DNA from 2 places in the Bifidobacterium aquikefiricola genome. Region 1 is predicted to be linked to the other one. Evidence: riboswitches for the same ligand, from Rfam matches in the RefSeq annotation. Region 1 holds a riboswitch; the other holds the start of a gene.
What was found. Region 1 has a riboswitch for thiamine pyrophosphate ahead of thiD (bifunctional hydroxymethylpyrimidine kinase/phosphomethylpyrimidine kinase). Riboswitches for the same ligand answer to the same signal wherever they lie in the genome.

Region 1 (7,598 bases):
GACCTGCATGTTTCATAGCCGGTTCTCGCAGGGTGGGAGGCAGAGTCGTTGCAATGGCGAGTCGTGCGCCCGTCTCATGCAGGTGGCGAATATACGCCAAGGCATGCGGCTTTGGCTTCACACGGTGCGCATATTCATCCGCAGCCATACGATTCCATATGGCCATCAGCTCTTCGGGCGTATCGGACAGGTGGAAGCGTTCCCTGACATACAAGGCGATGTCGTGGAACTGCATGGAGGCAACGGTTTTGGAAAAGTTCTGCGGGCATTCGATTCCCCGCTCTGCGAAGAATTTCATGTCCATGGTATGCCACACACCCATGGAATCCAGCAGAGTGCCATCGAGATCGAAAATCGCCGCCTTGCCTGCGTTCGAGGTTGACGAAATGCTCATGAGTTAACGAACCGTCTGGTTCTTGCCGACAACGGAATCATCCAAACCGTGTTCATAGAGATCCCAGAAATGGTTCGTCGGCCCATTGCCGTTGCCGAGCATAAGCCCATGCCGTATAGCCATGCTGACGTATCGTTTGGCACGCGCAATGGCCTGGTCTCTTCTATAGCCAAGCGCCAGCTGGGAAGCGATGGCCGACGAATAGGTGCAGCCCGTGCCATGCGTATTCTTCGTGTGAATTCTGGGTGCGGTGAACTCGTGGAAGCGCTCCCCGTCGAAGAGGATGTCTCTGGCGTCACCACTGGCATGGCCGCCCTTGACAAGCACGCTCAGACAGCCCATCCGCTGTATGATTTGCGCTGCCTTGCGCTGATCGTCAACGCCTTCGATGGATATGCCGGAGATTCGCTCGGCTTCGGGAATGTTGGGGGTCAGAACGTCAGCGAGCGGAATGATCGTTTCGATCAAGCTGCCCACGCAGCTTGGATCCATGAGCGGATCACCATTCTTGGCATACATGACTGGATCGATCACCACATGTTCGGGCTGGTACTGTTCAAGTTTCTCCGCCACGGCATGCATGATTGCAGCGCTGTCGAGCATGCCGATCTTGACTGCCTTGGGTGGGATGTCCTCGAAGACGGCATCGATCTGATCCTTGATGATGTTCACGTCGACGTTGTGCACGCTGATGACGCGAGCAGTATTTTCGGCAACGACCGAGGTGATGACCGATTCTGCGAACACGCCATTGGCGCTCATGGTCTTGATATCTGCCTGGACTCCAGCGCCGCCCGAGCAATCGGACCCCGCTATCGTGAGCACGGGAACCAACTGTGTTCCCTCATATGTGGCCGTGTTTGTGGTAGCGGCATCATGTATGGCCGTATGTTCCGAGGTGTTCTCCACCATTGTTCCTCCCTACGCTGGTATTAACCAACAGGTTCTAAGGGTCAGGCATATGCCTATCTCAACTCATGACGAGTTCCCCTGTAACTGACAACATGTTGAAACTAACTCGCGACACAGACAATACCTGGAAAAATCAGCGAACTATATCCGACTCGCTTCGAGCAGTTCCTGAGCGTGGCGCAACGAGGTAGCCGACTCACTGCCAGCCAGCATCCTTGCAATCTCGTGCTGTCGTGAATCGCCCTCGACCATGGTCACCTCAGTTTCGACATGGCTTCCCCGTGAACCGTCTGATGCAGATTGAACGGCTCGCTTGCTGACGGTACATTGAGTCTGCGCCCATGACGCCACCTGTGCGAGGTGAGTGACCACGATCACCTGAGCATGGCGGGAGAGCATGGCCAGTCGTCTGCCGAGCTCAACGGCTGCCTTGCCTCCGACTCCAGCGTCTACCTCGTCAAAGATGAAGACTTTGTCATGTTCCGCTGCTGAAGACGATGTCCTATGTCTCGCATCGCTGTCTGCCATGGAGAGTTCCAGGGCGAGCATCAGACGGCTCAGTTCGCCACCGGATGCGCTCTTGCCCATGGGCAGTCGTGCAGAACCTGGGAATGGCGTGAAGAGGAACTCAATATCATCGCAACCGTGTGAATCCAGCAGCCCTTCATCCACGTCAATCTGGGAAGCTTCCTTATCGGTGGAATTATTGGTGGAATTATCGGTGGAAGCGGTGTGGGCTGACTCGAGCGAAGCGTATGTGGAGTCATCGAATCGTGAAGTCACCTGAATATCAAGGCGAGACCCCTGCATGGCCAGGGAAGCGAGCTCCGAACTCACCTGAGCGCCAAGCTTCTTCGCTGCGCGCAACCGTGATTTCGAAAGTCGTACGGCACTGGTGCCGACGTCGTGAAGCAGCTTGACACGCTGCGCTTTCAGCTCGGCGACGTGTTCAGGCGATGCCTCCACATCCTCCAGTTCAAGCTGCGCCTCATCCCTCCATTGCAGCACATGCTCGACATCGGGACCCCACCGTTGGACAAGCTCGTTCAAGGTATGTATTCGACCGTTGATGGCATCCAGATCGCCGTCCTCGTCGTCATTGTCGAGTTGACCTGCGAGAGAGAACACGATGTCAGCAAGCTCCTCATCAACCGATTCGAGGCGTTTGACGCTCTCGTCGAAGACTGCGGGAACGCCTATGTCTTCCAGAGCTCGAATGGCGGCATGTATCGAGGTGACGGCATCGGACTGATCTTCATCCACATCGATCTGTGAAGCATCGAGCGCCGCGAGCGCTCTAGTGACTCCCTGCGTGATGGTTGCCGAATTCTCGATGCGTTCTCGCCGTGACTTCAACTCCTCCAGCTCACCCGTATGCGGCGCAGCATCGTCAATCGCCGCAATCGAGGCACGAAGATACTCCGCCCTATCCTGAGCCGAGCTGCGCTGCCGATTCAAGGTGCTGAGACGTTCATCCAATTGTTGCAGTGCATGCCAGAGCGTGGCGTATTCTTCCCTCGTCTGCTCGTTATGCGCATACAAGTCAAGCATGTCTCGTTGTCTGGCACTTGAAGCCAGCCTCATCTGGTCCGCCTGCCCATGGATGGTGACCAGTTCCGAACCAACATCGTGAAGCAGAGAACGCGGCACGGTATGCCCGTTGAGTATTGCGCGTGAGCGCCGATGTGCAGGCAGGGAACGCGTAAGGAACAGTTCCCCCTCTTCGGGTTCGATGCCTGCGCTTTGGATGATGGATAGCGCGGGGCAATCCTGCTCCACATGAAAGATACCCTGAGCCCATATGTCTGCGTTGGCGGAATCAGTGCGGCCTGTCTGGACACTCGCTCCAGAAATCAGACGAATGGCATCGAGAAGCATGGACTTTCCAGCACCAGTCTCCCCCGTAATGGCCGTCATACCTGTGCCAAAGCCAAGATTCGCATGCCGGATGGGTCCGAGATTGCGAATTTCAAGTTCTTCAAGCATCGAGGTCTCCGTTCGCAGCATCATGCACCGCCATGCTGCTTGGAGCCGTAACCGGCGAATCCGAACCTTCGCTGCGCCCGGCCGACAGCGGCGAGACAGCCTCATTGTCGGAGCCAAGCACGGGGTTGCTTCCCTCGGTTCGACGCGATTGCGCGTAGCTCATATTGCCGAACTGACCCTCATAGTGTCGGTTTTCTCTCCACCCGATGACCGGAAGACTGAACTTGGTCACCAGCCGCTTGGTGAATGATGTTCCGGAAAGCCTTGCCAGACGCAGCCTATCGTGGGACTCGCGCACCAGAACCCTTGAACCTTTGGGAACCCAGCGTTGGCGACGTCCATCGCAGCAAATCCATCCATCTGAAGTGGATTCCTCAAGAACGTCGAAGCTCAGGGTAGAGCTCGAGCCGATGATCAGAGGCCTGGCAAACAATGCGTGGGCAGCCAGCGGCACCATCTGCAACGCCTGAACATCGGGCCATACGATAGAACCGCCAGCAGAGAACGCGTAGGCCGTCGAACCGGTCGGTGTGGCGACAATGATGCCATCGCAGCCAAAGGAACTCATCTCGACGTCATTGACCCGGATGCTCAGTTCAATCATCTTGCCCCGGTCGGAGTGTTCGAGCGTCATGTCGTTGAGCGCCCAATCGGTTATGGGCTGCTTCGCCTCTGGAAGCCACAGGTCGATATGCGCAACCATGCGAGCATCGATGGAATAGTCACGGTCGGCAATCTTGCCAATGGCTTCGCTCATCTGGAAGCTTTCGAATTCAGCGAGAAAACCGACATGGCCGAGATTGATGCCGACTATCGGAACATTCGTGCATTTCACGAGTTCCGCAGCACCCAGCATGGTACCGTCACCTCCGAGAACCACCACGATCTCCGTGTCATCATCGACTACTCGTGGCTGTGAACCATACGCGGGGGCCTCAAGATTATCGATCACCTTGACGGTGAAACCCGAAGCCTGAAGCTGGTCCACGGCCTCGCTGACCACATTGCTGCTGGAACGAATGCGACGATGGGTGACGACCACAGCTTTGCGTTGAACCATAAATCCATGTTCCTTCCCCAGGCAGTACGCGCCGCATTCGGCAACGTTCATGTTCTGCCAACAATCCTAATATCACCCAAAGAACGTTGGGGCTTGTGGCTAAACTCCAGACATAGAGATTGACAATAACCGCGCTTCGAACATGCCTGCGCCTGTGCAATCCTCAGTGAAGCGTGGGTTCATTCAGTTCTTGGGAAAGTCTACCCAGAGCAAATATTCTGCATTGCCGTGAGTCCCCTCGATGGGTGAAGGGGCTGATTCTCGAATGACGAAGCCATGATCGCGTGCACAGTCGATGACCTTGTGCAAGGCTTCCTCACGCAATGTCTGACTCGCCACGATCCCGTGATGTCCCAGTCGCGTGCGGCCCACCTCAAACTGTGGCTTGACCAGCAGAATGCAGCTTGCTGGCTGCCGAAGCAATGAGGCAATTGCAGGAATCACATAGGTGAGCGAAATGAATGAGACATCAGAGACGACGTATTGCGGCTGAAATGGCAGATCATCTGCCGTGACGTCTCGAATATTGATACCATCCATCTCATAGACGCGAGAATCGGCAGCAATCCTGTCATTCAGCTGCCCATGGCCAACATCCAAGGCAATGACTCGCCGTGCTCCTCGGCGCAGTACAACATCGGTGAATCCACCGGTGGACGCTCCGATATCGAGACAATCCAGCCCTGCAACATCCGGCAGACCGTGCGGCAGAAAAGCTTCGAATGCTCCAGCGAGCTTCAAAGCGCCTCGTGAGACATAATGCTCACCCAGATCGACGGAAAGATGATCGCCAGGCTGCACCACGGTCGAACTTTTCACCACAATCTGATCATTGACTCTCACCTGACAGGCAGCGATGGCCTGGTGAGCCTTCGTTCGCGACTCAATGAGACCAGCATCGACAAGCGCCCTGTCAAGCCGCTGCGCAAGGGCAGGCACATGCGCCGGTGTATAGGGTGAATGGGACGCATGCGATGAATAATCAGTGCGTTGCGTCATCTAATTCCCGTTGCAGCCGTTGCAAAACCGTGGTAAAAGCGCGAATCTGATCGCTCAGTGTCGACTCGGTGACATGCTCAAGCTCCGGAAAGCGCTCTTCGATGCTTGCATCAGACGATTCCGAACTCGGAACTGAATTCGAAACAGCCGCCGTGCCTCGCCCGTGCTGCTCACCATGTTCCTGTGTCAGAGGTTCCTGTGTCAGATCAGGTGTCACATCATGTGTCGTATCCATGGTTCAGTCCTCGGATGCGGAGAGCTGCAGCGCCTGCTCGACGGCACTCGTATCGATCTCCTCTGCCGAGACACCGCTATCCATGGCTTCCCAGCAGACACAGCTGCCGGCACGAAGCGCATCAAGGCCATCATGCGCATGAATTGCGGCAGTCGAGGCCTCCAATGCAAGCCGCTTGCCATCGAGACGGACCACGCAATCCCGGCAACGCCACTCGCCTGCGCCGATCCTGTCTACGGCAGGATGCACCATATCGAGCCCCAGAAGGTCTCTGGCGATATAAGTTGGACGCTGAACGACCGAGGCAGTCATGATCATGCGGGCAGTGGCAACGCCGGTAAGCACTACCAGCGAATCATAATCGCCACGGTTGGCTGCTTCAATATCCGTATCCAGACGATCACCGACAGGAAGGCAGCTTTCACCAGGAATGGGCTGACCATCGTGTGAGAACAGCGTTCGTGCCTCGTCATACATTGCCGATTCGGGCTTTCCGGCAGAATCCTGCGGATGCTTGCCGGTTGTTTCGATGACGGGCAGCTGGAGCGCACCATTGCCGGGAGCTATCCCCTGCTCGCGAGGAATCGTCATGTCACGGTTGGTCACGTAATATTGAGCACCCTGCTCGATGGCATAACTCGCCTGAGCCAGTTCGTTGAAACTCAGGTCCTTGTGCCATGACTGCAGCACAGCGTCAGGATGCTCCCGCGCATCGTCAACGACTTCGAAGCCCACCTTGCGGACTTCATCGCGAAGATGCTCAGCGCCGACGATCAGTACCTTGGCACCGCTCGGCAGATGATGGGTAAGCATCCGTGCGGCAACGATGGCAGAGGTGATGATGTCAGCCCCCTGAGCGTTGACTCCGAAACCCTGAAGCTGACGTGCCACGGTATCGGGAAAGCGCGAGGGGTTGTTGGTGGTATATGAAGGCCTCATGCCATCGGATTGTGCCTTCGCGATGCCTTCGGATGCGTGCGCGACAGGATCATCGCCTCGATAGACCACCCCGTCCAAATCGAGCAAGGCAAGGGAATAGCGCCTCGCAAGCGGTTCTTTGCTTTCTTTCAGGCATCGCGTGTGATTCATAACCATCGACCTTCGCTATGTGAATGTCAGTTGTCACTGCTGTTCGTTACCAGTACTGTCAATTGCCACTGTATATCAGTTGTTGCTGGATTCCTTGTCTTCGGACTCAGATGCAGCGTTCGCAGAGTCGTGTTGAGGAGCATCCACAGTGTTTGCTGTAGCTGTTGCATCATCTGTATCGGCTGCATCGGTTACATCAGTTGTCGTTGTCTCAGTTGTCTCAGCTACATCAGCAGAATCTGTGACATAAGCTGATTCCTTGGTATCTGTGTCGGGTGCATCTGTAACATCTGTAACATCTGTGACTTCAGCTTCATCAGGCAGTTCGGCTTCCTGTGAAGCCTTCTGGTCTTGGGCATCGTTACGGAATGAATGGTCTCTGCGGGTCTCGTGTCGCTCATAGCGGCCAGGACGCTCCGAATACCGTTCATCATCCGCCTCAATGCCAAGAGTTTCGAGATCTCTGTCTGAGATCTCCTCCAGATCATGGTCAACGACTATGTCCTCAGCGGATTCATCGTCGTCGGCATCGGCATATTTGGTTTCAAGCTTATCGAGCAGCGTATCAAGTTCTGCTGCCTCATCGGCTCTGCCAGCCTGCTCCAGGAAGTTCTGCTGGGCCTGGACCGCACGCATGCGATATTCGCCGGAAAGCCCCTTGGCATTTGCCAACGTCGTCACGGTTTCTACGGCCTTGTCCAATAACCCAAGGTCTGCGAGAGCTCCTGCATAGACGAGGAACATCTCAGCCTTCGCCTCACCTCTCAGCTGCTTGCCCTCATCCGATGATGCGACTTCCAAGGCCTTCTTGGGATTGCCCACGCCACGCTCACAGTCAGCGATGAACGGCAGATAATCCAGATAGCCGTTCATGCGGAACGCAGTTCTGAATTCGCGCATGGCAAGCTTGTACTCGCCCTGAC
Region 2 (7,598 bases), 140 kb from region 1:
CCTTCTCCACGGAAAATTGGAAGCGCACGCCAAGTGAAGTGCGTTTTCTCATGGGATTTTCCCGCGACATCATTCACCGCCGCGTATCGCAGATGAATGCCTGGGGGGTGCGTGTCCGCTGGTCGGGAAGAAAGCCGCGACTGTGGAAGTCCGTGATCAACGAGCTTGAAGATGCCATGGAACAGACCAAAAACAACAATGTCATCGATGTTGTTTTCTGCATCAACTACGGCGGACGTGCGGAAATAGCCGATGCGGCCTCTGAAATTGCCAAGGAAATCGCAAAGGGCAAGATCAAGGGCAATCGAGTCACGGAGAAGATGATTGCCGAGCACCTATATAATCCAGACATTCCCGACTGCGATCTGGTCATAAGAACGTCGGGGGAGCAGCGGACCAGCAACTTCCTGCCGTGGGAAGCGGCATATTCTGAGCTTGACTTTGTTCCAGAACTATTCCCAGACTGCGGGCGCGACGTGCTCTGGCGCGCGATTAACGACTATGTGCATCGAGATCGCCGTTTTGGTGGCACCAAATAGAGCAAACGGGATATTTTCGAGGGTGATTGCGAGTTTTGTTGCCTATATCAAGTAGACATGCTCCAAAACCGTGAAATGATCTTGAAATGTCAACAAAAATACCCGTTTATAGTTCAAAATTGCCGCAAAACTCGCAATCGCGAAAAATAATGAGCCTATTTGCTCAAAATCTCGTCCACAAGTTCAGCTTTTTTATGAATCTGCCCCTTGACACCTGGACGAATGTCCAGTTTGAGCACCACCCCGGTGCGGAAGCCCTGATTTGCGAGTTTCAGCGTCGCATCGCGCACGACATCGAGCACATCATCGAGGTCTCCTTCGATGTTCGTAAACATGGCATTCGTTTCATTGGGCAATCCTGAGTCACGAATCACCTTGACTGCCTGAGCGACATATTCGGAGAGTTCTTCTCCCACACCGCTGGGCGCAATCGATAATGCGGCCACGGTATTGATGTAATTGCCAGTCTGCGTGGACTGGGCCTGAGATGCTGCTTCCTTCGTTATTTCTGCTTCACTCATGAAATTCTCCTTTTGCATTGAACATGTGAAATTATTGGCTGTCCCGAACCGAGCGCCATGCCTTGACCAAAGCTTCCGTTGCCTTCTGTGGATCATCGGCACCTGCTATGGCAGAGATAACAAACCATCCTGCAGCCTTGGTTCGGGCCAGTTCGGGAACGTCAGCAACGCTGACACCTCCTCCAGCGACAACGGGGTATCGGCTGATGTCTGCCAGCCTGCTGATGCCTTGAACGGCGAGAACATGCATCTGCCCATCGTCTCCCACACCGCAATCGGGTTTGCTCACGGAAGGATGCACAGGGCCTGCGCCAACATAGTCGATGACTCCTTCATCCAGCTCGTTCACCAAATCTACAAGTTTGTCTGTTGCCGCCGAAAGACCAATGATCGCGTTATCTCCGAGCAACTGTCTGCAGTAGTGAACATCCATGTCAGTCTGACCGACATGAACGCCATCGACCTTGATTCCCATGCATCTGCATTCCCACGCGACATCGACGCGGTCATCTATCACGAACGCGACGCTATCGCTCTTCCCAGCAGCTTCGATGACTTCGGCAATCTGACGGGCGAGTGCGATGATTTCTGAAGCGTCGGAGTGCTTGGCGCGCAATTGCACGCATGTGATTCCACCTGCAAGCGCTTCCTTAACTATCGTTGCCACGTCACGACCATTCGTGTTCTCTGGCCCAATTACCAGATAGGCCGAAATGTCAAGTACCTTCCGTAACGAAGGAAAATCATTGACCTGCGTTGAAACTTTCATTCTTTCCTCGATTTTCTTTGTATAATCACGTATTTCTTCGTGTAATCGCGTATTGCTTCATGCAACGATTGATGTTTCAATGCATGTCAATGATGGTTGAATCTGCGATTTCTGCAGCTTGAATCTGCCACAGGGCATCCAGGAATGCTGTCTGGAAGCTGCCAGGCCCCTGAGCTACTGTGCCAGCCTGTTCGGAAGCGCAGTTGAAATGCAGGGAAGCTGCGAGTGCTGCGGTCAATGGGTCGCTTACTGCCAGATAGGTTGCCGTCACACCTCCCAGAGAGCAACCGGCACCGGTGATTTTCGTCATCATGGCATTGCCACCGGGAAGCCGATAGACACGGTCGCCGTCGGTTACCAGATCGCGTTCTCCTGAAACGGCAACCGCTGCGGTATGCGTTGCGTTATGTTCACGAAGGTACCGAGCGAGTTCGATGGCATGAAGGGTCGCGCTGTCAACGTCGTCTACGGATTCAACGCCGGCAGGACGATTCACCTTGCCGTTGGAATCCGTTTTCAGGCTGATATCCCAAATGCCGCACAGGGCAATGATTTCGGATGCGTTCGCGCGCACGATTGTTGGAGGGTATTCGGCGAAAGCTTTCAGTATCCGCGTTCGTGTCGAGCCCAGTCCTGCTGCCACAGGGTCAAGAACCCAGAGTGATGTGCGCTCGAAGAAGCTTTTGGCTATATCCTTCAGCGCGTCCTCATACGAGGGCAGGAGCGTGCCGACATTGATGTAGCTTGCGCCGGAAATTGCCTCAATATCCTTGATGTCATCGGGTAGAAAGCTCATCGCCGCGCTCCCGCCTGCGGCAAGCTGCGCATTCGCAACCAGGTTGATGGTTACGAAATTCGTGAATGATTGTGCGAGCGGCGTTTTCTGACGAACTTCCTCGCACGCTGTCCTGATCCGTTCACGAACGGGATCGTTCAGTGACAGGTTTTGCGAAGACTTGGAAATCGACGCTGTTCGCACTGCAGTTGATCGCACTGCAGCTGTTCGCACTGCCTCTGATTGCGCTGACGATAATGGCGAAGCCGATTCCGATTCCGAAGCCGATGCCGATGATAATGATAATGACGACAGTGATGATGTGTTTGGTATTGATGATGCGTTTGGCAATGATTCAGTCATTGCATGCCTCCCTACGATGGTATTAACCAACAGGTTCCAAGGGTCAGGTTGTACCTTCTCAACTCAAGCGAGTTCCCCTGCACGACCTTTTCAGACTAAATGACAACGCAGACATGAAACCGTCTGCAATGCTCGCCAGAGCAAGGAATGAGCAAGGAATGAGCAAGGATAAGAGAGCCTGTCAGTGTCACGCGGTGGCTATAACCTTGAACTCGTTCAAATCCTGGTGAAATCCAACAAGAGGTGTTCCGTGTCAGAATCCAAACTTGATGCCGTTGTGTCGCTGGCGAAGCGTCGTGGCTTCGTTTTCCCGGCTGGAGAAATCTATGGCGGGACGCGTTCCGCTTGGGATTACGGTCCTCTCGGCGTCGCGCTGAAAGACAACATCAAGCGCGAATGGTGGCGTTCCATGGTCGTCACCCGTGGCGATGTGGTCGGCGTGGACACATCAATCATTCTGCCTACTGCCGTATGGGTTGCCTCCGGCCACGTAACCGTTTTCAATGACCCTCTGATCGAGTGCCTGACCTGCCACAAGCGTCACAGAGCCGACACCTTGGAAGAGGCATACTTGGAGAAGCATGGCCACGAGCCCAAGGACGGTCTGAAAGACATTCCATGCCCAGACTGCGGCACCAAGGGCAACTGGACCGAACCGCGTGACTTCAACATGATGCTCCAGACCCACCTCGGCCCGGTTCAGGACGACAACAGTCTGCACTATCTGCGTCCGGAAACTGCACAGGGCATCTTCGTTGATTTCAAGAATGTCATGGGTTCTTCCCGTTCCAAGCCCCCGTTCGGCATTGCCAATATGGGTAAGAGTTTCCGCAACGAGATCACGCCCGGAAACTTCATCTTCAGAACCCGCGAGTTTGAGCAGATGGAGATGGAATTCTTCGTCCAGCCAGGCACTGACGAGGATTGGCATCAGTACTGGATTGATACCCGCACGCGCTGGTACACCGATCTGGGTGTCAACCCTGAGAATCTTCGCCACTATGAGCATCCCAAGGAAAAGCTTGCCCATTACGCGAAGCGCACCGTCGACATCGAATATCGCTTCGGATTCCAAGGTTCCGAGTGGGGTGAGCTTGAAGGTGTCGCCAACCGTACCGACTTCGACTTGAGCGCGCACGCGAAGCATTCTGGCGAGGATCTGAGCTACTTCGATCAGGCTTCGGGTGAGAAATACACGCCATTCGTCATCGAGCCAGCCGCAGGTCTTACCCGCTCGCTCATGGCATTCCTTGTCGACGCCTATGACGTTGACGAAGCGCCTAACACGAAGGGCGGCGTTGACCGTCGTACCGTGCTGCGACTCGATCCAAGGCTCGCACCTGTGAAGGCTGCCGTGCTTCCACTGTCCAAGAAGCCTGCACTGCAGACGATTGCGCATAACCTTGCCGCAGACCTGCGCCAGAACGAGTGGATGATCGATTACGACGAAGCCGGAGCCATCGGACGCCGCTACCGTCGTGAAGATGAAATCGGCACGCCGCTCTGCATCACGGTGGACTTCGACACGATTGACGATCATGCAGTGACGATTCGTGATCGCGACACGATGAAGCAGGAACGCATCGCCCTTGACAAGGTCGAGGAATACGTACGTGTTCGCATTCAGGAGAAGCGCGTCCGCTATCCTGAAGGTCCGGCGAAGATAACAGGTCAAACCGCAGCCGATGGCTCGGTCGACGTGACCAAGGAGCAGGGCATCGATGAATCTGCGCCCGTCAAGGTCGCTGAAGCCGGTGGCAATTACTGATTCCACTGCCATCCAATTGGCGCATGTGCTCGAAGGCTTATGCGCTCAAGGGAAGGTTTATGCAGGGAATGCGGATGATGTTCGTGTCGTCTGCAGGTCGCTATGAAGGATCGAGGAGGGAAATGCTTTCAGAAGACAGTCACGGCAACAGCAGCACATCTGCTGCAACGCTCACCAATGAGCAGTTTCCCGGAATCGATCTCGGCGGCATCCATATTGACACTCCAGTGATGCTTTCGCCGATGGCTGGCGTTACCAACTGGCCGTTCCGCGTGCTGTGCGAAGAGTTCGGCCCGAATGGTCTCTACGTGGCCGAAATGATTACGGCTCGTGCCTTGGTTGCCAAGAATCCGAAGGCTTTCAGGCTATGTCGTTTCGCTCCTAGCGAACATCCACGATCCCTTCAATTGTATGGCGTCAATCCTGAGATCACGCGTCAGGCAGCTGCAATGGTCGTGGACGGCAACATGGCCGACCATGTCGACTTGAACTTCGGATGCCCAGCTCCCAAGGTAACTCGCCATGGCGGAGGGTCTGCGCTGCCCTGGAAGCTGGATGTATTCGCCGAGCTGATTCGCAGAGTCATCAGCGTATGCGAGCCGGCAGGCGTTCCCGTCACTGCAAAAATCAGGGTTGGCATCGACCATGAGCATGAAACCTTCCTTGAGGCCGGTCGCATAGCGCAGGAGGAGGGCTGTGCGGCAGTGACGCTTCACGCTCGAACGACTGCGGAATACTACGGAGGTCATGCCGATTGGAATCGCATCGGTGAACTCGCCCAGGAACTGAGCATTCCAGTCTTCGGCAACGGAGACATCTGGACTGCCGAAGATGCCCTGGCAATGATGTATCAGACCGGTTGTGCCGGAGTTGCCATCGGCCGAGGCTGTCAGGGACGGCCTTGGCTTTTCGCAGACATCGCCAATGCGTTCTCGGGATCATCCGCAAGGGTCAATCCCACACTTGGTCAGATCGGTCAGATCATCAGTAAGCACGCCAGACTGCTCACCGATTTCTATGACGGTGACGAGAAGATGGCAGTACACGACCTTCGCAAGCATGTCGCCTGGTATCTCAAGGGCTTCCCGGTCGGTGGCGAGGTGCGCAGGCAGTTCATGGAATGCGAAAGCGTCGCTGACGTCGATGCCAAGGTTGCCGATTTCGATCAGGACACCCCATTCCCGATGGCAATTGCCGATCAGCCCCGTGGACGTGTCAGATATGCAAGGAAGGTTCATCTTCCCTACGGATGGCTTGATTCGCGAAGTCTGCCAGCAGAGGAACGCGAACAGTTGTTTGGTGATGATCCGATGGATGCCTCGTATTAATTCTTGGGTATTATCGATCAGTATTAGTTGGATTCTTACCTGACTGAATGTGGCGGAGTTGAATACGGACATGTTGAATGCAGCTGTGCGCCCGACACAGCTGTTGTTCGACACAGCTGTTCGACAATGTTGTAATACGGCGTAACTTCCGACTAGGCTTGGGTAACTTAGGGAGAGGATTGTTGTTAATTGTGGAAAAAACAACGGTACACGCCCAGAATTGCGCTTGTTAAGGGTATGAACTGCGATAGAGTTGGAACAAAGCGTGAGAACAGGAGCTTACTGTGAGCGAGATTGCCCAGATTGACAATTTCAACGACAAAACCAACATCAAGGTCGTCGGCGTTGGTGGTGCAGGTGGTAACGCAGTCAATCGAATGATTGCCGAAGGTCTGCAGAACGTTGAATTCGTGGCTGTGAATACCGATGCGAAAGACTTGTTGCGATCAGACGCGGATGTCAAAATCTCGTTGTCGGACAATTCCAGTCGTGGCTTGGGCGCTGGTGCCGATCCTGAAAGAGGCGCCAAGGCGGCGCAGGATCACCAATCTGACATTGAAGAAGCACTGAAGGCTTCCGATATGGTATTCGTGACAGCAGGCGAAGGCGGCGGTACTGGAACGGGAGCTAGCCCGCTTGTCGCACGAAGCGCTCGTCAACTCGGCGCACTGACCATCGCAGTGGTCACCAGGCCATTCTCCTTTGAAGGTCCTCGCCGTGCATCATCAGCGGAAACCGGCATCGCCAACCTTCGCAATGAAGTCGATGCGTTGATCGTCATTCCGAATGACCGTCTTCTCGATCTTTCAGATCGCACAGTCAGCGTCATGGATGCATTCAAGACGGCAGATACGGCATTGCTCGCAGGTGTGCAGGGCATCACCGACCTGATAACGATGAACTCATACATTCACGTTGATTTCTCCGATGTGACTGCAATCCTCAAGGATTCTGGAACGGCGCTCTTCGGCATCGGTGCCGCGCGAGGCGAGGATCGCGCAACGCAGGCAGCCGAGATCGCCATCAGCTCGCCATTGCTCGAAGAAAGCATCGAAGGGGCGCATGGGGCGCTCATCAACATTGCAGGCCCGACTGATCTGAGCATGCAAGAGGCTTCAGCCGCCGTACAGCTGGTGCAGAATGCCATCCATCCCGAAGCGCAGATCATCTGGGGACTTGCGCTTGACGATGCCTATGGCGATGAAGTCAGAGTGACCGTGATCGCTGCGGGATTCGATGCCAACGCCAAGAATGACGATGAAGGTGCACATAACGAGCATCAACCTCAGCACAAGGCCGAGAGCAATGCCCAGCCAATCGTGCCTCCACTGACCCCAATTCATACTGCAGATGCGCCGCAGTCTGACGAATCCGCTTCGGATCAGACATCCGAGCACAGGGTCGTTCAGGCGGCCGAGGCTCAGCCTGAACGTCAGGAAAGTGCCCAGCCGAAACAACGTGAGTACGATTCCACAGATGACGATGATTCATCGGATTCCGGGGATCTCGATATCCCTGATTTTCTTCGCTGATCG

Region 2: another riboswitch for thiamine pyrophosphate. It lies ahead of QN215_RS06850 (hydroxyethylthiazole kinase); the one in region 1 lies ahead of thiD (bifunctional hydroxymethylpyrimidine kinase/phosphomethylpyrimidine kinase).

What each region holds. Positions count from the first base shown of each region.
Region 1 is NZ_CP129674.1:1,458,528-1,466,125, forward strand. It holds gene QN215_RS06250 (HAD family hydrolase) at 1-394, opposite strand, end outside; gene thiD (bifunctional hydroxymethylpyrimidine kinase/phosphomethylpyrimidine kinase) at 398-1,306, opposite strand; TPP riboswitch at 1,296-1,396, opposite strand; gene recN (DNA repair protein RecN) at 1,448-3,292, opposite strand; gene QN215_RS06265 (NAD kinase) at 3,285-4,352, opposite strand; gene QN215_RS06270 (TlyA family RNA methyltransferase) at 4,536-5,351, opposite strand; gene QN215_RS06275 (hypothetical protein) at 5,335-5,586, opposite strand; gene QN215_RS06280 (HAD-IIA family hydrolase) at 5,590-6,675, opposite strand; gene QN215_RS06285 (hypothetical protein) at 6,751-7,598, opposite strand, start outside.
Region 2 is NZ_CP129674.1:1,600,894-1,608,491, reverse strand. It holds gene QN215_RS06865 (isoprenyl transferase) at 1-539, shown strand, start outside; gene QN215_RS06860 (MTH1187 family thiamine-binding protein) at 695-1,060, opposite strand; gene thiE (thiamine phosphate synthase) at 1,092-1,829, opposite strand; gene QN215_RS06850 (hydroxyethylthiazole kinase) at 1,906-2,808, opposite strand; TPP riboswitch at 2,958-3,056, opposite strand; gene QN215_RS06845 (glycine--tRNA ligase) at 3,218-4,735, shown strand; gene dusB (tRNA dihydrouridine synthase DusB) at 4,858-6,063, shown strand; gene ftsZ (cell division protein FtsZ) at 6,348-7,595, shown strand.